DNA from 3 places in the Pseudoalteromonas sp. SG43-3 genome. Region 2 is predicted to be linked to each of the others. Evidence: predicted binding sites of a transcription regulator. Region 2 holds the regulator's gene; each other region holds the start of a gene.
The links. The regulator ArgR, encoded in region 2, controls arginine synthesis, uptake and breakdown. The targets are predictions, from matches to a motif close to ANTGAATANNTATTCANT.
Positions count from the first base shown of each region.

Region 1 (8,043 bases), on a different contig from region 2:
ACATGCTCGCCTTGTAGCAGAGCAGTTAAATTTTCTGGCTTTTGCCAGCTGGAAATATACACACCGCGTCGTAAATGTTGGGCAGCGTGAAGGCTGGTCTTAACTTTGACCTCCATCCCGCCCACAATTACTCCATTTGTAATTAAAGTATCAATGTGTTTTGTGTCAAGTTGATGTAACGGCTGTTTATTTTCGTCAAGCACTGCTTCAACATCCGTCATAAAAATAAGCTCAGCATTTAAGTTACTAGCAATAGCCGCTGCTGCTTCATCTGCATTTACGTTGTACCAAAGCCCTTGCTCATCAAAGCCTATAGAGCTAACAATCGGTAGGCGACCGATTTTAAGTAAATCATTAACAATAGAATCGTCGTTGCTTTTACATTTACCCACTAAGCAAAGCGCTTTTAGCTTTTGAGTGGCAGTAACACCTGCCTCAAAAAGGCTTAAGCCCACAGGTTTGTGCCCTGCACTAATAGCTTGAGTCATTAATTGTTTATTAGCGCAACCTGCGAGTGCACCCACTATATAAGGCATTTGCTCTGCTGGGCTAATACGTAATCCTTGGTGTTTAGCACTGGCAAAACCCGCTTGTTTTAACCATGTATCAACTAAAGCGCCACCGCCATGTACAATCACAAACTCATCATTTGTTTGCTCATTTAATACATCAAACAACGCTTTTGCTGCATTTTCTGTATTAAGTACTGCACCACCTAGTTTAATTACCCACGTTTTTTTACTCATTTAAAACGCTCCTTTTAAACCAGTGGTATGATCTAAATTCATAGAAATATTAATACACTGTAAAGCTTGTCCAGCAGCGCCTTTTAATAAGTTATCAATAGCAGACATCACAATTAACTGCGTTCCTTGTTGCTGCCAGCCAATATCAACAAATGGCTGCTTAGCTACACCTTTAATTGAAGGTACTTTATCGCCTAATAAACGAATTAATGGCTCGCTCGAAAGTACTTGATAAGCCGATGCAACGTTTTCCTTGGTAACGCCTGGCTTAAGCTGTACATAAATAGTTTCTAAAATACCGCGCGGAAAATTACCTAGATGCGGTGTAAACAACACTTTGTGGCCAAGGTGTTGTTCAATTTCAGGGCCGTGGCGATGGTTAAACAAACCATAAGGTGCAAGCGACACTTCACAAAAATGCGTTCCTACACTGGCTTTACGCCCTGCGCCTGTAACGCCCGAAACCGCATTAATAATAATACTTTCGCTGCTTAATAAGCCTGCTTGCTTAAGCGGTTTTAGCGCATTAAGCGCTGCTGTTGGGTAACAGCCTGCAACAGCAATTAGCTTTGCATTAGCGATAGCATCATGGTTCCACTCAGCTAGACCGTAAGCCGCTTCATTTAAAAGCTCTGGATGTTGATGCTCAAAACCATAGTAAGTAACGTAGTCGTCATTGCTTGCTAAACGATAGCCACCAGATAAATCAAATACCTTTTTACCCATAGCTAAAAATTGCGGCGCTAGATCAACACTTACTTTGTGATCGGTACATAAGCATACGTAATCAGCATCACTTTGAATGTCATCAAAAGCTGATACGCTAAGAGGAAGTAAAGGGCAGTCTAGTAAGCCAAGGTGCTCTGGGTATAAATCACTTAGCAATTTATTTTTATCTAAGCTACCCTCAGATACATAACAGCCTGTTAAAGTTAAGTTTGGATGCTTAGCAACTAAACTTGCTAACTCTGCGCCGCTGTATCCGCTTGCGCCAATAATCACTACATTCATTTGTTACTCGTTATCTTAAAATTAATTACTACTTATCTATAATGTTCGCTTAAACTAGCTTAGACGCTAATTAAGTCTTTTTTATTAATGAATTTTGATTATCGTCGCATTATTTTCATGGCGTTACTTTTAATATATTTATGCTTAAAAAGTGAATTGATATTCATCATAAATACTTTTATATTGTTATGCAATTAAATTGAATAATAATTTTGGATTTTTTTATGCCTTTGCCTTCGTTTATTTCCATGTACCAACAATTGATTGCAGCCCCTTCTATTAGTGCTATTGAAGACAACCTGTGTATGAGCAATAAAAACGTAATTGAACTCCTAGCCAGTTGGTGCGAAACAATCGGTTTTACGTGTGAAATTATAGAATTAGAAGGAGGTAAAGGGCGCTATAATTTATTAGCAAAACGCGGAGAAGGTGATGGCGGATTAATGCTAGCTGGTCATACCGACACAGTGCCTTTTGATGACAGTCGTTGGAATCATAATCCATTTAAACTTACCGAACTCGATAACAAATTGTATGGGCTAGGAAGTATTGATATGAAAGGCTTTTTTGCTTTTGTATTACAAGCGATTAGTGAACTTGATGAAAAGCAGCAAACTCAGCCTATTTTAATCCTTGCCACCGCCGACGAAGAAACAACGATGGCTGGTGCACAACAAATATGTAAGCACCCGAATTTAAAACCTGCGCGTTGTATAATAGGCGAACCTACTGATATGACGCCAGTATTTATGCACAAAGGCCATATGAGTACAGCAATAAGAGTGGTTGGTCGCTCTGGGCATAGCTCCGATCCCGAACGTGGTCTTAACGCCATTGAAGTAATGCATAAAGTGATTACAAAATTGATGATCTTAAAAGAACAATTAAAGCATAAGTATTCAATAAACCACTTCGAAATCCCTTATCCAACATTAAACTTAGGTAATATTCATGGCGGCGATAACGCGAATAGAATTTGTGGTTGCTGTGAAATGCATATAGATATGCGCCCATTACCAGGTTTAAGTGTACAAGAACTACAAGCATTAGTACTCGATGCAACGAAAGAGATAAATCAGCAATACCCAAATGCGGTGAGCGTTATTGATTTACATGAACCAATACCGGCATTTAGTGGGAGCACCGACAGTGCTTTAGTAAAAATGGCTGAAAAAATAGCGGGGCAAAAAGCGGTCGCAGTAAATTACTGCACTGAAGCGCCGTTTATCCAGCAACTCGGTTGTGAAACGATTGTAATGGGCCCAGGCTCAATTAACCAAGCACACCAGCCTGATGAATTTTTAGCGATGGAAAAAATAAAACCATCACAACAAATAATCACTAATCTTATAAAAGCAAATTGCTTTAGCTAATAAGATTACAATAAAGGCGCCAATTGGCGCCTTTATTAATACAGAACTAAGGCCTAATCACCTTTAACTTCTAAGTTAATAAACTTAACTAGCTCTTCAGGTTGCCCTACTAGCATCATAACTTGTTGGTTAATTTCCATCATAGTTTTACCTTCAGGTAGCTTTGCAGACACACTGAATGAATTTAAACCTTTCGCAAAGCTAGTTAAAGCCTCTGCAATATCTTCAGTTACAGGAGCTTGTTGTAACTGTTGCTCTAGCGTCATTTCCATTTGCTCAAGCGTCATACCTTGCTTTTCAAGCTCGCTTGAGAGTAAATCTTTTAATTTACCCTGGTTATTTAAGGCAAAGCTAACATTACGCGGCTCTAATTTACTCATTGCTTGCATAACAAGTGTTTGCTGCTGTAATTCTTGCTCATACGTCAGCGGTTGATCACCCGCTTCTTGCTGCGCCTTGCTAATAGCCAATGAAGCATCCATTAACGCTTTTGAATTAGCTAAACCCATATCCATATTAAAACTAACAATGTCTTTTGCATCAAGCTTAACTACTACATCACTATTGCCAGACTCTTCATCGTAATCAAGTGATGAATGTAAGTCGTAACTTGCCGACGCTAACATTTCGTTTGTATCAGCTGGTAATTTTGATACGAAGCTTTTATCAAACTGAAAGCTTTTTACATCAAATGATGTATGTGGTGATATTTTATCCGGCTCGTAACCAGTTATTTCAATGCTTTGAATATTAGCAACATTGTCACCTTCAGGGCTTATTACTTCCATGTTTGTTATTTCTACACTCTTTGAAATAACACTTGCCGATAAACCAGCGTATTTAAATGTAGCGCCAGTTTGCTCGCTTACTAAAGCAAGTTGCTTATCTACTTCTGCACGCACTTCTTGAGTTGCTACGTAGTTTGCGTAACTAACACCACCCACGCCTGCGGCCACAAGAGCTGCAACTATAACTAATTTTTTCATGTCATTTCCTTATTTAATTCTTTCTATAAAGTGTCTCAACTTAAGAGTAACACTGAAGAACATCACCGATAAGTGTTAATTAATCAAACTAAGTAACTCATGTACGGTTTTTACAGGGGTAATTTTAGCGCCTAGCCCTTCCATCGATTTATGGTAATTGCGAAATGGAATATATATTTCTGTAAAACCATGTTGTGCAGCCTCTTTAACACGCGGTACACCACTGTCTATTGGGCGTACATCGCCGTTTAAGCTAAGTTCTCCCATAATACACGTGGTACGAGGTACAACAAATTCGTTTAAACTGCTAAGTAACGCGGTTACTAATGCTAAATCGATGCAGGTTTCTGTCTCATCAATTCTTAAACCACCCACAATATTAAAAAACGTATCGTGAAATATTTTAGTTTTAGTATGCTTACGTAATATACCGGTCAGCATTTTTATACGATTCATATTTAAACCAACACAAACACGCTGCGGAAATTCAGCTTCTGTTTCGGTAGTTAAACATTGAATCTCAAGCAATAAATTACGATTCCCTTTACGAATACAGGTAATAGTAGAGCCAGGTGAGTCGGTGGTTGAACCCGATAAAAATATTTCACTTGGATTATCAACGCTTAACATTCCACGTTCACACATTTTAAAAATGCCAACAGTATCAATATCACCAAAGCGGTTTTTATTTGCCCTAAGGGTTCGTATTTGCCCATCGTTGGTATCTATGTGTAAAAGCGCATCAACAATATGTACAAGTGTTTGAGGGCCTGCTATTTCGTTATTTTTATTTACGTGAGCAATAATGAACATGGTTACATCATTTTGCTTACAGTACTGAGTTAATGCTTGGGCGGCGCTTTTTACCTGCGAAGGCGAACCTGGGCTACCATTTGCCGTATCGGTTACAACAGCTTGAATAGAGTCAATAACAGCAAACTTAATTTTATTTTTCTCGAGCTCTTCGATGATGGTTTCAACGCTCGTTTCTGAAAGTAAATAAAGCTCGTCCGGGTTATAGTTTAACTTTAAACGATTTACCCTGTTTTTAAACTGCGATAAAGATTCTTCTGCCGTACAGTAAAGTGACGGCATCCGCTGTGACATTCTCGCCACTAAGTCAGATAGCAAAGTTGTCTTACCTGCCCCCGGATCGCCCGAAATTATATTAACAGAGCCAGTAGTCACCCCGCCGCTTAGTACGCGATCAAGCTCGCCGATTTCAGTTAGCTGCTTTTCAGCCTCTGATGTAGCAATATCATTGATTTTTTTAGAGCCACCACCAACACCACCAGCATAACCACCAACGTTTGCTCGTATTGATGCTTTTTTACTGTGCCCTGCTGAAGGCTTAAATTCCGCTAATGTGTTCCACGCACCGCAGCGACATTGACCCTGCCAACGTTGATAGTTCATGCCACATTCGGTACAAACAAATTCTACTTTTGCCGCTTTAGCCATTGATAACTTTACCTACTATTCTTTAATTAAAAAAAATTCTTACTATTAAGCGCTTATTTGGCCATTTCAGGCATTTACTTAGCAACAAACTCTTGCCTGCTTAAAAATCTAGCGTCACAATCAATAAATACACATGGTGTTTCTTTTTAGCTATAATTTAGGGCATACTTTTTGCTTTGTAATAGTTTAAAGTAACTTGCCAATAAAATGGCAAATAACACATACATAACAAGAGCTAAACAGTAGTAACTCAAATAATTGTACCTATATTAATAACATAGCGCGATTTAACGTTTATTGAACTTCTAATAAATGGACTTAACAGTATACCTACTTTTTCAATTAGACGGTGATGGTTTTATAAATGGCTGATGACATAATGCTCAAACACGAAGACCTCGTGAATGAGTTAAAAACATATTTAGGCAACGCTAAATTTGATCTAATTTTCAAATCAAAAACCGCAGGGTTAACTAAACCTGAGCAATTTTTAATGAAAATGGAAATGTCGCGTTTATCTCAGCCAGTGGCACGTTTTGTTGATCTTCGCGGATTGGTGACAGGCCAAGTAAAACCATATGAGCATAACGGCAAGCAACACTTTATGGATGACACAGCCATTGAAGTGTTTGAAAAAGCGCTTAAACAACATGGTGAATACACCTTAGCTGTTTACGAAGCCGTAATGAATACAGAAAATAACCACCGCGTATTACAAAAACAAGCAGCCGAAAAATCAGAGTTACAAGAGTTAGAAAATAACTTAAACACTGAAGTAATTAAGTTTGCCTCTTACGAGAGCCGCCGTGAAGAGCGAATGAATTACTCAATAAAAGTAACGATTGATTACAAAGATAAAAAGAACATTGCTGCTAGCACCTCAGATATATCTTTAAGCGGTTGTAAAGTTAAGCTTGCAACGCGCTACTCTATAAAAAAAGGCGAACTCATCGCAATGCGCTTAGTAGGCCTTGAGCAAGACTTTGAACTTGGCCTAAAAAACGGTATTCAATACGAAGTTGTTGCAGTAGAAAATATCTCTCGTGAATTTAATCACATCCGCTTAAAGCGCACTTATATAGAAAACAACGATGCCTTTAATGACTTTTTAGAAAGTTTTATTCATGGTAATAAGCGTCGTTATAAAGTAAATCTAGATAATACGCTCGATGCTGTAGTATCAAAGGGGTATGAGCAGTACTACATTCCTCGCGTAACGTCTTTATATGTGTTTTTAAGTAAAAAAGATGAGCAATATTACCCAAGCCTTAGCCTTACCACTGAAAATAATATTTTTATTCAGCGCTACTTTACCGATGAAAGAAAAATACCGTGTTTGTACAATATACTTAATCATCAGCGTATTACACAATTACTAACTCAAATTACCGCAGTAAAAGAAGATTACCTCTATACATTTACACATATATCATCAGGTAAAATTTATTACTACTCAGCGACGCGTACAGAGTTAAATAACAACCCTAAATTACGTGATCTATTTTTAGGTTTTGGTAGCCAAAAAGAGAGCTGGCAGTGCTTTAAAATACAAGTAATGCCAAGTCATCCAGATGATTCTTTTATACCGCTTTCACTACCTAATAGTGCCGGTGAAAATATAGAAAAATTAAATAAGCCGCCTTCACCTCGTGTAAAAGGCCTTATAAAAGATGTTAAGTATATTGTTGTACTTACAAATATTGGCAATAAAGCTGAACAAGCAAATTATAAACAACTTACTTTTGATAAAGCATTAGTAAATCAGCTTAAGCACTTTGGCCACGCAAAACACAAAACACCACCCTACTTAGATATTGTGCCACTTGAATACGTAAATTTACGCTCGCATAAGCGCTATCTTTATAAAACACCAGTTAGTGTCACTATTAATGATGAGGTATTTAACGGCTATACACGTGACTTTTCGGTAATGGGTTTGCAGTTAGAGTGCGAACAACCTGCCACATTTAAAAAAGGCGATATAGTACTTTTAGCATTCCCTGAACTTCAAAAAATAACTAAAAAGCATAAGCTTAGTGAACTAAAGTACGAAGTAATGGCCATCAGTAAGTCATTTACTACTATTAACCTAAAAGCAAATCGTATTGCTGATTTACCCCATGCTGGCGTGACCTTTTTCACTCAGCTAATAGAAGGTAATAAAGACAAACTTAAAGTATCTGAAGAAACACCTAAAGTAGAAGGCTTATCTACCGCACTTAGAAATATGGTTACAAAAAGCGTTTGCCAATTTCCGCTATATTTACACAAAGAAGCTGCACACTTTAAAACCGGCGCAATTGGATATGGGTTATACGCCAGCCCTATGCACGTGATTTTGCAAAACTTTGGTTTATTAAGTAACAAAACTGACTTTTCGAGCATTCTGACCGAAGAGCAAATTATTAATGTAATAACACCAAATATTAAAGATCGCAGCCGCCAAGATGCACCGCTTGCTTTTAC
Region 1 covers NZ_JACJFC010000001.1:279,230-287,272, reverse strand. The annotation lists gene argB (acetylglutamate kinase) at 1-746, opposite strand, end outside; gene argC (N-acetyl-gamma-glutamyl-phosphate reductase) at 747-1,757, opposite strand; gene argE (acetylornithine deacetylase) at 1,982-3,130, shown strand; gene H5157_RS01380 (hypothetical protein) at 3,184-4,116, opposite strand; gene radA (DNA repair protein RadA) at 4,192-5,577, opposite strand; gene H5157_RS01370 (PilZ domain-containing protein) at 5,942-8,043, shown strand, end outside.
Region 1: argC (N-acetyl-gamma-glutamyl-phosphate reductase) is a predicted target of ArgR. The motif match lies at 1,908-1,925, and genes of this name have one in related genera.

Region 2 (8,043 bases):
GCCGACTTTGCAACAGTAAGTTATTTTGCCGTAAGTACATTAACAACCGCCGTATACGATACGTGGTTTGGTTATTACTCACTTACAGCGGCCGCTAAAATATCGGGTGTGATGTTACTGCTGTTATTTTTAGCATTAATGGCAGAGCGTTTTAGTCGCCGAAACCAAGCGGTATTTGAGCGCCAATCAAGTGTAAATAGCGAATCGCTCTATGTATTAAAAGGAAAGTCTGCTTGGCTCGCAACGGCATTTTGTAGCTTTATTTTACTTATCGCTTTTGTAATTCCTATTGCAGTACTTATAAATTACGCCATTACCTACTTTGATAAAGCATGGGATGTTGAGTTTTTTAGTTACGCTTGGCAAAGTTTAAAAGTGGCAGGGGTTGTAAGTGTTATAACCATTACATTGAGTGTTTTTGTGGTTTTTTATCAGCGTGTTGCAAAGCAAGCGTATCCGCTTATTCCTGGTCGTTTAGCAAGCACAGGTTATGCGTTGCCAGGAACTGTACTCGCTATTGCGGTTTTATTACCTCTTACATTATTAGAGAACACTATTAACACAGCACTCGAGCCGTATAACTTAGACATTGGCTTACTGCTTACAGGTAGCATTCTTACTATTATTATTGCTTATATTGTTAGGTTTTACGCCATTGCACACGGAGCAATTGAGTCGAGTTTTTTACGTATTAGTCCATCACTTGATATGGCAAGCCAATCAATGGGTAAAAGCCAAGGGCAAACGCTGCGTTTAGTGCACCTACCTTTACTGCGAAGAGGATTGCTCACTGCTGCCTTATTGGTATTTATTGAGTGTATGAAAGAGTTGCCAGCTGCGCTATTGCTCAGACCGTTTAATTTTGAAAGCTTAGCTACTCATGTATTTCAGTATGTGAGCGACGAGCAATTAGAGCTTGCTTCAATATCTGCATTATTTATTGTTATCGTTGGGTTTATTCCTTTGTATTTTATTAATCGTTCTATGGAGCAGCGTAGTTAAATGAGTAGTTTAATTTTACAAGGCGTGGGCTATCACTATAACGGCACAAAGGTTATTCACGATTTAGATTTAACAGTGGGTAAAGATGAAATTGTTTGCCTACTCGGGGCGAGTGGATGCGGCAAAACAACCACATTAAAGGCGATTGCAGGTTTAATTGAAGCCAAGCAAGGGTCTATTTTTATAGACGGTAAATTAGTGAGTGATGAGCAATCTTTTGTCTCACCTGAGCATCGTAACATCGGCATGATGTTTCAAGATTATGCGTTGTTTCCGCATTTAACGGTGGCAAATAATATTGCATTCGGGCTTAGTAATATGAGCAAAGCTCAAAAGCAGCAACGCGTTGATGAAATGCTTAAGCTTGTACATTTAATTGGCTGTGCTGACAGGTTTCCACACCAGTTATCGGGTGGCCAACAGCAACGCGTCGCTATCGCTCGTGCATTAGCTTATAAACCTAGTTTATTACTCCTTGATGAGCCTTTTTCAAACATCGACACACAAGTGCGCTTTGAATTAATTGCCGATATACGTCGAATTATTAAAGCAACTCAAGTATCTGCTGTGTTTGTTACACACTCAAAAGAAGAGGCGTTTGCGTTTTCAGATACACTTGCCATTATGCATCGCGGTAAAATTGCACAACAAGGCACGCCTGAGCAGCTTTTTGCATCTCCATGTTCAAAGGAGGTTGCAGAGTTTCTGGGTCAGGGCATATACTTAAGCGCAGAAGTGTTAACCGCAACTGAATATAAAACACCATTTGGTTTAGTCGAATCTTATGTTGAGAGTAAGCATAATGTAAGTGCAGGGCTTATATATGTGCGCCCTCATCAAATAGAATTAGTGGCAGATAACCAAAGTGACAAATTCAGCAAGCGAGCTACAATCATAAGTCGTCGCTTTATTGGTTCGGCGTATGTTTATTCGCTTGTTATTGATGAACAAGAAATTGAAGTTGCTGCACAATATGGCCAGTCATTTGAAAATAATGATCAGGTTATAATAAAAATAAAACCTCACACGGTGAATTTTTTCGAATCGTAATTAATTTGTTATTCGCTGTGTTTTTATCTGTAAAACTAAGGAATAACAATGGCGCAAGCGCAATCAGGGATTTGTGCTGAAGCAAACTTACACGGTTTGCACTTATTTTTTAATGTGTTTGATGGTCAAGATGAATCACTTCGCGCAAAGTTAAAACAAGTAAGCGCTATTGAAGAAGAATTTAGCGATCAATTTTCAGAATCAATGCTCTCTTGTATGGTTGCTATTGGTGCGCAATATTGGCCGCATATCCTCCCTGAATACATCCCAAGCGAATTACAGAGCTTTCCCAATATAACCCATAGCGATCACCAAATGAGCGTACAACCGTGCGATTTATTTGTGCAAATTCGCTCTGACCGTGAAGATGTTAACCATTTATTTGCGCTGCAAATTTTAAAATTATTTGCCCCCGATGTTGAGCTGGTGGAGCAAATTCGTAATTTTCGTTTTTTAGATGGTCGTGATTTTAACGGTTTTATTTATGGTGGCGACACCGCACATGGAAGAAAAAAGCGCGCTACGGCTTTAATCAGCAACCCTGGTAGCTTTGAAGATCAGGGGAGTTATATTCATGTTCAGCGTTATAAACATGATTTAACTATGTGGCAGCATTTATCATTGAGTGAGCAAGAGCAAATAATGGGACGTACGCGTCTTGATAACACGCTAATTACCCCAGCGATCGAAACCAGCCATGCTTCGCGAAGTGAGCTAAAAGACGAAGACGGACAACCGCTACTATTAAATCAAAGCATGCCTTATGGCGACGTGTATGAGCAGGGAATGTTATCAATTACATGCGCTTGTACGGGCACCGCATTTGAAAAAGTACTTAATAGTCGTTTAGGGGAAGGGGATTGCTACGACCACTGGCTTGATTTTACTCAAGCCGATATGGGCTCTGCTTTCTTTGCACCTTCAATAGGGTTTTTAAAACAAATTTAGTTTGCTATTAAACTGTATCAAATAAAATGCGAACACGTTCAAGTGTTACATCTATTTCAGATATTTTAGCAGGAGCGATAAAAATAGTATCGTCGCCTGCAATTGTTCCTAGTACGCCATCTGCTTTACCTAATGAATCTAATAAACGTGCAATAAGCTGAGCAGCACCTGGGCTGGTACGAATGATGATCATCATTTCGTTGTGCATAATGTCGATTACTAATTGGCGTAATGGGCTTTTAGCCGTAGGTACACCCATTTCAGCAGGTAAGCAGTAAACCATTTCTTGTTTGGCATTACGTGTGCGTACAGCGCCAAATTTACTTAACATGCGTGATACTTTACTTTGGCTTATATTGTCAAAACCTTGATCTTTTAACGCATCAACTATTTCGCCTTGAGAGCCAAAATTTTCTTCTTTTAATAGTGATTTAAATGCTTTTACCAGTGCTTCTTGTTTATCTTGTGGTTGCATAGTCTTTATTCGTTTTTGTTATTTATGCCGCAAATTCTACACAAAAATGAATAATTATGCAGCAGTTGTTTAGTTAACTTGCCAGTTTGATGCGTTAAATCACATAAGTTTACGACTATGGTCGAAAATATACTTGAAATAGACAGGATAAATTTGTTTTTAGTCGCTAATTTCATTATCTTAAGAGCCACAAATGTTTCCTACCTCAAATTACGGAGAATTCCAATGAAAGTTGCTGTATTAGGTGCTGCAGGCGGTATCGGCCAAGCGTTGTCTTTATTATTAAAAACAGGCTTACCAGCTGGCTCTGAATTATCACTTTATGATGTTGCACCAGTAGTACCAGGTGTTGCGGTTGACCTTTCTCACATCCCAACAGATGTTAAAGTTGCAGGCTTTGGCGCAGACGATTTAAATAAAGCGCTTGAAGGCTCTGACATCGTTCTTATCCCAGCGGGTATGCCGCGTAAACCAGGTATGGATCGTGCTGATTTATTCAATGTAAATGCTGGCATCATCAAAACGTTAGCAGAAGGCATTGTTGCCAGCTGTCCTAAAGCGTTAGTAGGTATTATTACTAACCCAGTAAATGGCACAGTTCCAATTGTTGCTGAAGTATTCAAAAAAGCAGGTACTTACGACGCTAAACGCGTATTCGGTATTACTACGCTTGACGTTATTCGTTCAGAAGCATTTGTTGCTGAACTTAAAGGCGTAGACGTAGCAACTGTAAAAGTACCAGTAATTGGTGGTCACTCAGGCACAACTATTCTGCCTCTACTTTCTCAAGTTGAAGGTGTTTCTTTCACTGATGAAGAAGTTGCTGCACTTACTCCACGTATCCAAAATGCGGGTACTGAAGTTGTAAATGCTAAAGCAGGCGGTGGTTCAGCTACGCTATCTATGGGTGCTGCTGCAGCTCGTTTTTGTATGTCTTTAGTTAAAGGCCTACAAGGTGAAGAAGTTGTAGATTACGCTTACGTTGCTGTTGAAAATGGCGATGCAGAGTACTTTGCACATCCAGTACGTTTAGGTAAAAACGGCGTAGAAGAAATTCTTTCTTACGGCGAACTAAGCGCATTTGAAACAAAAGCAAAAAATGACATGCTTGAAACTCTGAAAAAAGACATCAAAGAAGGTGTTGATTTCATGGCGTAATAGCCGCTTTAAGCAACAAAAAAGCCTGCATTTGCAGGCTTTTTTATTGCTCAGAATTAATGTCACACTGTGTAACTAGTTAAAACTAGTGGTCGCGGTCAACCGCAATACGGGCAAGGCTTATAAGTGCTTGCTTATAGTCAGACTCAGCTAAAAAGTCTAAACAGGCAATGGCTTTTTCGGCCTCAAGCTCTGCTTTTTGCATTGTAAACTCAAGCGCATTAGTTTGTTTTAGTGCAGTTAAAATTTCTTCTAAATGCTCCATACCATTACTGTGCTCTATTGCATCACGAATGAGCTGTGTTTGCTGCTCGCTACCATGTTGCATAGCATAAATAAGCGGAAGGGTTGGTTTGCCTTCAGCTAAATCATCGCCAATGTTTTTACCTAGCTGCTCAGCATCTGCATTGTAATCGAGTACGTCATCTACTAGTTGAAACGCAGTACCTAAATGCATACCGTATAGGTTTAGTGCATCAAGTGTCGCTTGGTCTTGCTCTGTGATAATGGCAGCAAGGCCTGTAGCTGCTTCAAATAATTTAGCCGTTTTAGAGTAAATAACCTGCATATAGCTGGCTTCAGTCGTATCTGGGTCATTGCAGTTCATCAGCTGCAATACTTCACCTTCAGCAATAATGTTTGTTGCATCGGCAAGTACTTGCATAATCTGCATTTTTCCAAGGCCAACCATAAGCTGAAATGAGCGAGTGTAAATAAAGTCACCAACCAATACGCTAGCAGCATTACCAAATTCAGCATTTGCTGTAGGCGTGCCACGTCGTAAGTTTGATTCATCTACAACATCATCATGCAATAGCGTTGCTGTATGGATAAACTCAACAATTGTTGCAAGTGTTATGTGATCTTTACCCTGATAACCGAGCGCTTTGGCTGCTAAAATAGCCAGCATTGGACGAACGCGTTTGCCGCCACTGCTAACTATATATAAACCAAGCTGATTAACTAACGCCACATCTGAGCGCATTTGCGCATGTATAAGTTGATTGACGTCATTCATATCGCTTTCGATTAACGCCTGGATAGCTTTTATATCCATTGATCTCCGAGCCAATTTTTATGTGTGAACGGCGCAGATTGTACAACAAAAAATGCACTAGCTCGATATTTTGTGACGATTGATTGAAAAAACACTATTAAAGTACTTAATTTAGACTGAATTAGCCAAGATAACTGATTAATTGATAATCAATATAGAGTTTATGGTGTGCTTAGATATTGAGCTGTGAGGGTCATATTTGAGTACATTAATTTATTTCGGCTAAGAGTTAAAAAGCGCTTGGCAAAAGGGCCAATTAATATAAAATGGGGTAAATATTGAATTGCTCTCAAAGCAGCTACTTTTTATTCATTTTAATTACAAAATAGGCTTGCTAGTTATTTCGCGTTAGCGTAAACTTCGCGCCCTATCGAAGAATATTTTAGTTGCGCCGATTTGAGGGTGCACAGACGGAGTTAATTATGTACGCGGTTTTCCAAAGTGGTGGTAAACAGCATCGTGTGACTGAAGGTCAAACGATTCGTCTTGAAAAATTAGACGTTGAAACTGGTGCGGCAGTAGAATTTGATTCAGTACTTTTAGTTGCTGATGGTGAGAAAATCGAGATCGGTGTACCGTTCGTAAACGGTGGCAAGATAACAGCTGAGGTTGTTTCACATGGTCGCGGTGAGAAGATTAAGGTTGTTAAATTTAGACGCCGTAAGCATTCTCGTAAGCAAATGGGCCATCGTCAATGGTTCACTGAAGTTAAAATCACTAGCATTAGCGCTTAATTAGAGGTACTTAGAAATGGCACATAAAAAAGCAGCTGGTAGTACTCGTAACGGTCGCGATTCAGAAAGCAAACGCCTAGGTGTTAAGCGTTTTGGTGGCGAATCAGTTCTAGCGGGTAGCATCATTGTTCGTCAGCGTGGAACTCGTTTCCACCCTGGTACTAACGTAGGTATCGGTAAAGACCACACTATCTTCGCAAAAGCAGATGGTAAAGTTCAGTTTGAACAAAAAGGTCCTTTAAACCGTAAATACGTAACTATCGTAACTGAGTAATCAGTAAGGTAGTTAAAAACCCCGCCTTTGCGGGGTTTTTTGTTTTGTAGTCAGCCAATATATACCCAAGCCTGCATTTGTGCTGGCTTGGGTATATAATAGAGTTATTAAACAAGCCAATCCCTAAAGTGAGTAATCATGAAGTTTGTAGATGAAGTAGAAATTCGCGCAGAAGCTGGAGACGGTGGCAGCGGCATCGTGTCTTTCCGTCGTGAAAAATATGTTCCAGATGGTGGACCAGACGGCGGTGACGGTGGAGACGGTGGTAGTGTTTATCTACAAGCTGATGAAAACTTAAATACCTTAATTGATTATCAGTTTGAGCGCTTCCATAGAGCTGAACGTGGTACTAACGGTCGTAGCCGTAACTGTACAGGCCGAAAAGCTGATGACTTATTTGTTATGGTGCCTGTAGGCACACGCATCATGGATGTTGATACCCAAGAGGGACTTGGCGACTTAACTCAACATGGTCAACGAATTTTGGTTGCAAAAGGTGGTTTCCACGGCTTGGGGAATGCGCGTTTTAAATCAAGTACTAACCGAGCACCTCGTCAAAAAACATTAGGCACACCAGGTGAAGTACGTAACTTAAAATTAGAGTTACTATTATTAGCTGATGTTGGCTTACTTGGACTACCAAATGCCGGTAAATCTACGTTTATCCGCAGTGTATCTGCAGCAAGACCAAAAGTAGCTGATTACCCATTCACGACGCTTATTCCTAATTTAGGTGTGGTACGTCCTGAAGCAAATAAATCATTTGTTATAGCCGATATTCCGGGTCTAATTGAAGGTGCATCTGATGGCGCAGGCCTAGGTATTCGCTTTTTGAAACATTTAGAGCGTTGTCGTGTGTTATTACACATTATTGATGTAATGCCGGTAGATGGTTCAAACCCTGTTGATAATGCGTTTTCGATTATTAACGAGCTGCACCAATACAGCCCTAAATTAGCTGAGAAGCCACGCTGGTTAGTATTTAATAAAATAGATTTATTACCAGAGGATGAAGCAAAAGCGTTATGCGAATCGATTGCAGAAGAGCTGGGCGAAACTGAAAATATCTATCACATTTCAGCAATTAATAAACTTAACACTCAACCATTAATCCACAACATAATGACACTACTTGATAGCATGCCTAAAGAGAAGTTTGTACAAGTGGAAGATGAAGAAGTTGAATTTAAGTGGGATACCTATCATGAAAAAGCCACTAAAGGTAAGGGCAATGATGATGATTGGGATGACTGGGATGAAGATGATTACGACGTAGAAGTTGTCTACGAGCGTTAATTAAATAGAATTTACTAAAAAGGAGCTTATGCTCCTTTTTCTTTGTTTA
Region 2 covers NZ_JACJFC010000005.1:57,854-65,896, reverse strand. The annotation lists gene H5157_RS05900 (iron ABC transporter permease) at 1-1,002, shown strand, start outside; gene H5157_RS05895 (ABC transporter ATP-binding protein) at 1,003-2,052, shown strand; gene H5157_RS05890 (Dyp-type peroxidase) at 2,101-3,000, shown strand; gene argR (transcriptional regulator ArgR) at 3,008-3,475, opposite strand; gene mdh (malate dehydrogenase) at 3,701-4,633, shown strand; gene ispB (octaprenyl diphosphate synthase) at 4,719-5,690, opposite strand; gene rplU (50S ribosomal protein L21) at 6,113-6,424, shown strand; gene rpmA (50S ribosomal protein L27) at 6,441-6,698, shown strand; gene cgtA (Obg family GTPase CgtA) at 6,837-7,994, shown strand.

Region 3 (8,043 bases), on a different contig from region 2:
GCTTGAAAAATCTAAAGGCCTTGAAAAGCAAATTGCGCAACTTAACGATAAGTTAGCAAGTGCAGCGGGTGCATCTTTACTTGATTCGATTGTTGAAATTAACGGCGTTAAGCTACTTGTAGCAAATGTTGAAGGTACTGAATCTAAAGCACTTCGCGGTATGGTTGATGACCTTAAAAACAAAATTGGCTCAGGTGTTATTGCACTGGGTGTTGCCAGTGGCGACAAAGTAAGCCTAATTGCTGGTGTAACTAAAGACTTAACAGGCAAAGTAAAAGCCGGTGAGTTAGTTAACCACATGGCAGGCCAAGTAGGTGGTAAAGGTGGCGGTCGTCCAGATATGGCACAAGCTGGTGGTAGTGAGCCACAAAACCTTGCTGCTGCACTAGATAGCGTTACAGCTTGGTTAACTGAGCGTACTTAAGCCTAAGTGGCGCTTATTGTTCAAAAATTCGGTGGCACTTCGGTCGGCTCAATAGAGAGAATTGAAGCGGTCGCCGACCTTGTTGTAAAAACCAGACAACAAGGACATCAAGTGGTTGTGGTGCTCTCGGCTATGTCGGGAGAAACCAACCGCTTAATTAATCTCGCCAAACAAATTGATACTCGCCCGAGTAGCCGTGAACTAGATGTACTTATTAGTACCGGAGAGCAGGTTTCTGTATCACTACTTGCTATGGCTATTATAAAACGTGGCCACTCTGCTGTGAGCTTATTAGCCGATCAAGTCAATATTTTAACCGATAACATGTTTGGTAAAGCTCGTATTGCAGAGGTTGCTGCTACGCGTTTAAAGCATGAGCTTGAGCATAATCGTATTGCTATTATTGCTGGGTTTCAGGGGCGTGATGTTGAGGGCAACATTACAACGCTTGGGCGCGGCGGCACCGATACATCGGCTGTGGAAATAGCTGCGGCTATAAAAGCTGACGAATGCCAGATCTATACAGACGTTGACGGCGTATATACTACAGATCCTCGTGTTGAACCTAACGCGCGCAGAATGAGCCAAGTTACCTTTGCCGAAATGCTAGAACTGGCAAGTTTAGGGGCGAAAGTTTTGCATATTCGCTCAGTAGAAGCCGCAGGAAAACATAATGTGCCACTTAGGGTGCTTTCGAGCTTTAATCCCGATGAAGGTACATTAATAAGTTTTGAGGAGAACGATATGCCAAGCAAGGTTGTATCGGGGATTGCGTTTAATCGTGACGAATGTTTAATTAAGGTACAAGGTGTGCCAACGGGCACGCAATATCTTTCAAAAATATTGAAACTTTTTGCCGAAAATGGCATCGAAATAGATATGATTAATCAAGTTAATCATAACTTTGAAAAAATAGACTATGCTTTTACTGTGCACTCGAATGATTATCTGCAAGCACTTGAATTATTGAGTGAAGATCAAGCTCAGCTCAGTGCTCAAAATATAAGCGGATTGCAAGCGGTAGCTAAAGTTTCTGCTGTTGGCATGGGTATGAAATCACATTCTGGTGTCGCTAGTTTATTTTTTGATGCATTAGCGCAGGAAAATATTAATGTGGTTTTAGTCTCGACTTCAGAGATTAAAATTTCAGTTTTAATAGATGAAAAGTACTTAGAGTTGGCTGTTCGTGCATTACACAAGGCATTTTTAACAGAAAATGGATAGATTGCGAGTTTTTACTTACTTTTCAGTCTAATTTTCATTAGTATGTTTAAGCGGAATCTTATAATTTTTATTGGAACATGGGAGCAAGAGAATGCTAATACTAACTCGTAGAGTAGGTGAAACCCTAATGATTGGTGACGAAGTAACAGTTACTGTTCTAGGTGTTAAAGGAAATCAAGTTCGAATCGGTGTTAATGCACCAAAAGACGTATCAGTGCATCGTGAAGAGATTTACATGCGCATACAAGCTGAAAAGTCGAACCCTAATCCGGGCAATGCTTAATCAACACGTATACGTAGTTGAGTAATTAACTCAACTAGACTAAAAGCCACTCACTGAGTGGCTTTTTTGTTTATAAAAGCGAGTGTTTCAGGATTAAGTATTTGTTTTGATATGTACTGCATACCACTTTTATTTTTAATAATAATACCTTGCTGGGTGTCTATTACTTCGCTTATATTTTGCCATTCTAATTGATAGCTTTTGTAATGATTAGAAGATTTAATACCTTCTTCATCAAAGGTAAGTGTTACCTCAGAGCCTGATGCTCTGCTGAGCATTTGTCTGGTTACCCACCATGGTCTGCGATAGTAAAAAGCGACGCATTCGAGTACCGCTAACATGATCATAAACGATCCTAAGTAATGATCGTTTAAAACATAAATGCCAAATAGACCAAGCGCAACTAACAACACAAGTAAAAAGTATTTAGGTTTTGCACGCTTACTATAAGGGAGTGACTCATCAAAACACTCGTAAAAGTAGGGTTTATCTAATGTGTAGGTGGTTGTGAATGCCATTTTGCCTTGCTTTAAATATCGTTTTTTTTATTTTAACAAGCTAACTGCTAAATGAGCAGCTTTATAGTCAGTGATTTTATTACTGGCACAAAAAAACGGCTCGAAAGCCGTTTTTTTAGCGGTACAAGAAGAATTAACAGTTAGTTTCTTCAGCGTTCACGCCTTCTTTAACATTTTCACATGCATCTTCAACAGAGTTTTGCACATCAGTTACTGCTTCGTCGATACGTTCGCCAGCATCTTCTGCATGGTTGTCTTCACAACCCATCATGAAAAAACCTGCAAATACTGCGATTAGTGCTGCTTTTAAAGTTGTAGAGTTCATAGTGTAATTCCTTGTAAGTATTAATTAAATTTTAGTGTTTGTTAGTTGAATGCTTTATCTACCTGGGTGATTTACCACGTAGTGCACCTGAAACTAATGAAATCACTAAAAGTACTAAAAAGATAAAAAATATAATTTTTGCTATACCAGCTGCGGCACCTGCGATGCCACCAAAACCTAACACTGCAGCGATTAAAGCAATAACTAAAAATGTAATTGTCCAGCGTAACATTGTTTTCTCCTTGGTTATCAAATTTGCTCATAATAACTAATGCCAGTTATATGCCAAAATTTATTTGGCATAAATATCAATTAGTTATGGGTTTTTGCTGTTATTCTAGTTATTAGTTGGTTAGTAACTTTTACGCTTTGTTATGTAAGTTATTCACACTGTTGCAAATAACTGCTAAATGTTCACTAAATAAACTTATTTTGGTAAGACCAATTAACAATTGGTGTGTGGCTTTGCATTTTATATTAAGAATTAGTGTTTATTTTTACTTAGCTTGATAGTTAATTAACAACTTCCATATAACTATTAGCTATAGTCGTTATTTCTTGTATGTATTGTAGAGCGCGTGATTGCTGAGTTATGGCATGTAAATTAATTGAGTGTTATGTTATTTATTGTTTGATTGGTTTTACCAATTTACAAGATGTAGACAAAGCGATTAGTTTTGTTATTATCCAGTGAATAAATATTTAATTAAATCGATTTTTTATTTTCGATATGGGTTTCAAGGGGAGAAAAATGGATATAGGTGCTCTACTCACAACGGCTGGTAACTTAATGCTTACTGGCATGGTTGGGGTGTTTGTATTTCTGTCGATATTAATTGGTGCAGTAACGCTTATGTCTAATTTGGTGACGCGCTTTAGCGAACCTGACGTGGCGACACCAGTTAAATCACCATCTTTTAAATCTCAAGGTGTGCCTAATGAGCACATCGCTGCTATTAGTGCTGCCATTGCTCAGTACAAATCAAATAATAAATAAGGGGCACACACATGGCTAAATTAAAACTAACAGAATTGGTATTACGCGATGCTCACCAATCATTATTAGCAACGCGTATGCGCCTAGACGATATGCTACCGATTGCTAGCAAATTAGACGATGCGGGTTATTGGTCTATTGAATCGTGGGGCGGTGCTACATTTGACTCGTGTATTCGTTATTTAGGCGAAGATCCTTGGGAGCGTATTCGTGCACTAAAAAAAGCGATGCCTAATACTAAACAGCAAATGCTATTACGCGGTCAAAACTTATTAGGTTACCGCCATTACGCTGATGACGTAGTTGAAAAATTTGTAGAACGTGCACATAGAAATGGCGTTGACGTATTTCGTATATTTGATGCAATGAACGATGTTCGCAATCTAGAAACAGCTATTAAAGCGGCTGTAAAAGTAGGCGCTCACGCTCAAGGTACTATTTCGTACACAGTTAGCCCAGTTCATACACTTGATATGTGGCTAACTCTTGCAAAGCAGCTTGAAGATATGGGTTGTCACTCAATTTGTATTAAAGATATGGCGGGTTTATTAAAGCCGTACGATGCTGAAAAACTAATTAAAGCACTTAAAGAAACTGTATCTATTCCAATTGCTATGCAGTGCCACGCTACAACAGGTTTAAGTACTGCTACTTACCAAAAAGCAATTGATGCTGGTATTGATATGCTCGATACCGCTATTTCATCAATGAGTATGACTTATGGACATTCTGCAACTGAAACTATTGTATCGATAGTTGAAGGGACTGAGCGTGATACTGAGCTTGATTTAAACCACCTAGAAGAAATTGCTGCTTACTTTAGAGATGTACGTAAAAAATATGCGGCATTTGAAGGTAGCTTAAAAGGGGTTGATGGGCGCATTTTATTAGCTCAAGTACCTGGTGGCATGCTTACAAACATGGAAAACCAACTTAAAGAGCAAGGCGCAGCCGATAAGCTTAATGAGGTTTTACTTGAGATCCCACGTGTACGTGAAGATCTTGGCTTTTTACCTTTAGTAACACCAACGTCGCAAATTGTTGGCACTCAAGCGGTACTTAATGTGCTAACGGGTGAGCGTTATAAAACAATTACTAAAGAAACTGCTGGCGTATTAAAAGGTGAATATGGCTTAACACCAGCACCAATGAATAAAGAGCTACAAGAGCGCGTGCTTGATGGAGCGGAAGTTATTACTTGTCGCCCTGCTGATAACATTGCACCTGAGCTTGCAACGCTTGAAGCTGAGTTATTAAAAGAAGCACAAGAGCAAGGTTTAACACTTGCTGATGATCAAATTGATGACGTATTAACTTATGCATTATTCCCACAAGTTGGTTTGAAGTTTATTAAAAACCGCAACAACCCAGATGCATTTGAGCCAGTACCTTCTGTTGAAGATAAAAGCAGTAAAGCACCTTCTAAATCAGTTTCAAATAGTAACAAAGTGAAGGCTGAGCAGTACAGTGTAAAAGTAGATGGTAAAGTTTATGACGTAGTCGTAGCGCAAGGTGGTGAACTTAAAGAAGTAACATTAAAAGACTCTGAGCACATTCCTCAATCTGCTTCGGTTGCATCAGGTGAAACACTTAACGCGCCTCTAGCCGGTAATATTTTTAAGATTAAAGTAAAAGCTGGGCAAGTTGTTAACGAAGGCGATGTAGTGATTATTATGGAAGCCATGAAAATGGAAACTGAAATACGCGCTACGCATACCGGAACAATTGCTGAAGTGTTAGTTAGTGAAGGCGATGCTGTAACTACCGGCGACGCTATAATTGCATTAGCTTAGGAGTAAATAGAGGATGGAAGGTATTTTAAACCTCTGGAATGCGACAGGCATTGCTAACTTTACAATCCCATCGTTAATAATGATTGCGGTAGGGTGTTTATTACTGTTTTTAGCGATAGCTAAAGGCTTTGAACCACTATTATTACTACCTATTGGTTTTGGTGCAATTTTAACAAATGTACCAGTGGCAGGTTTGTCAGACCCAGGTGGGCTTTTGTACTACGTTTATTATGTGGGTATTGATACGGGGATTTTTCCGCTGTTGATATTTATGGGAGTAGGGGCGCTGACCGACTTTAGCGCACTTATTGCAAACCCACGTATGTTGTTATTAGGTGCGGCTGCACAGTTTGGTATTTTTGCTACATTGTTTGGCGCTATATTACTTAACTATGTGCCAGGTTTTGAATTTACTCTACAGGACGCATCGGCTATAGCCATTATAGGTGGTGCCGATGGGCCAACAGCAATATTTTTAGCATCAAAACTGGCACCTGATTTACTAGGCGCAATAGCAGTAGCTGCGTATTCATATATGGCACTTGTGCCAATTATTCAGCCGCCAATTATGCGTGCACTAACAACCCCAGAAGAGCGTAAAATAAAAATGCCAGAGCTTCGCAAAGTATCTAAAAAGGAAAAGATTATTTTTCCACTTATGGTGCTTAGTTTAACGGCTATGTTTTTACCGGCTGCTATACCTCTGGTAGGTATGTTTTGTTTAGGTAACTTAATGCGAGAGTCGGGTGTTGTTGATAGATTAAGTAACAGTGCTCAAAACGAAATCATCAATGTTACAACTATATTTTTAGGCTTAGCTGTTGGTTCAAAGCTTGCTGCAGATAAGTTTTTAACTGTTGAGACGATTGGTATTTTAGTGCTTGGCGCACTGGCTTTTGCAATTGGTACGGCATCTGGCGTATTTATGGCAAAAGGACTTAACCGAATATCTAAAACGCCTATAAATCCATTAATTGGGGCGGCAGGTGTATCGGCTGTGCCAATGGCGGCACGAGTAGTTAATAAAGTTGGCCTTGAAAGTAACCCACATAACTTTTTACTTATGCATGCAATGGGACCCAACGTAGCGGGTGTACTTGGTAGTGCAGTTGCTGCGGGTATTTTATTAGCACTTGTTGGCTAAAAATGTAATTTAAAATAGATTAACCATTAAGCGCAGTTTACTGCGCTTTTTTTTGTTCTTAATTTGTTCACCGCTAAATGGTTTCTTGTTCAGCACTTTTTGTTTACAGTAACAGCTCTTCAACATTTTAAGGATAGTTATCATGCTTCACACGCCTTTAGCAAAGCACTTGCCTCACGTTAGTAAACTTGTATTTGGATGTATGGGTCTTGGCGGCGGTTGGAATAAAGACGCAATCACTGATGCACATGTTAAGCAAGCTCATGAGTGTATAGATAACGCCATTGAAGGCGGTATTAATTTTTTTGACCATGCTGATATTTATACTTTTGGTAAAGCAGAGCAGGTTTTTGGTAAAGCATTAAGTGAGCGGCCAGAGCTTAGAGAGCACATGTATATTCAATCTAAGTGTGGGATTCGATTTGAAGATGACTTAGGGCCAAAGCGCTATGATTTTTCCCCAAAGTGGATTGAGCAATCAGTTGAAGCATCATTAAAACGATTAAATACAGACTATTTAGACGTACTTATGCTGCATCGCCCTGATCCACTCATGGAAGTTAACGAAATTGCTCGTATATTTAGTTGCTTAAAAGAAAGCGGTAAAGTGCGCAATTTTGCAGTATCGAATATGCAGCAGCACCAAATGAACTTTTTACAGCACGCACTTGATATGCCGATTGTGGCTAACCAAATTGAGGCTAGTTTACAAAAACATCAGTTTGTTGATGAAGGTGTATATGCCGGTAACAGTGACGGTAAAGATCTTAATTTTACACCAGGTAGTATTGAGTACTGTCGACATTTTGAAATCCAAATTCAAAGCTGGGGTAGTTTATGCCAAGGCTTGTACAGCGGTAGTGATTTATCAAACGCATCTCAGGCAGATATAAACACCAGTCTTTTAGTTAATAAGCTGGCTGCACTTTATGAAACCTCTGCTGAGGCAATTGTACTTGCATGGTTGCTTCGCCATCCCGCATCTATTCAGCCAATTATTGGAACAACTAATGCTAAACGGATTAAAGCCTCTTGTGATGCTGTAAACGTAGAGCTAACTCGTGAGCATTGGTATGCACTTTATGTAAGCGCTAAAGGCCACGAATTACCATAAGTAGGGCGTTAATATGAACATATTCGTTATTTTAATTGGTTTGTTTGTTGCGCTGGCGATACTTATACCCTTGCTTGAAAAGTATCAAAGTAAAATAGGGCTCAACGGCGCAACCAAATACAGTAAATATATTTGGCCATTAGTGATGGTGTCTTTAGTTATTCAGCTCATTTATGTACTGATGTACTAATGGTTTATAGCGTATACAAAAAAGCCTTTGC
Region 3 covers NZ_JACJFC010000010.1:48,070-56,112, reverse strand. The annotation lists gene alaS (alanine--tRNA ligase) at 1-424, shown strand, start outside; gene H5157_RS11055 (aspartate kinase) at 431-1,648, shown strand; gene csrA (carbon storage regulator CsrA) at 1,740-1,931, shown strand; gene H5157_RS11045 (YcxB family protein) at 1,982-2,449, opposite strand; gene H5157_RS11040 (hypothetical protein) at 2,583-2,774, opposite strand; gene H5157_RS11035 (DUF1328 domain-containing protein) at 2,833-3,006, opposite strand; gene H5157_RS11030 (OadG family protein) at 3,526-3,771, shown strand; gene oadA (sodium-extruding oxaloacetate decarboxylase subunit alpha) at 3,783-5,564, shown strand; gene H5157_RS11020 (sodium ion-translocating decarboxylase subunit beta) at 5,578-6,708, shown strand; gene H5157_RS11015 (aldo/keto reductase family oxidoreductase) at 6,851-7,822, shown strand; gene H5157_RS11010 (hypothetical protein) at 7,836-8,012, shown strand.
Region 3: H5157_RS11030 (OadG family protein) is a predicted target of ArgR. The motif match lies at 3,464-3,481, and genes of this name have one in related genera.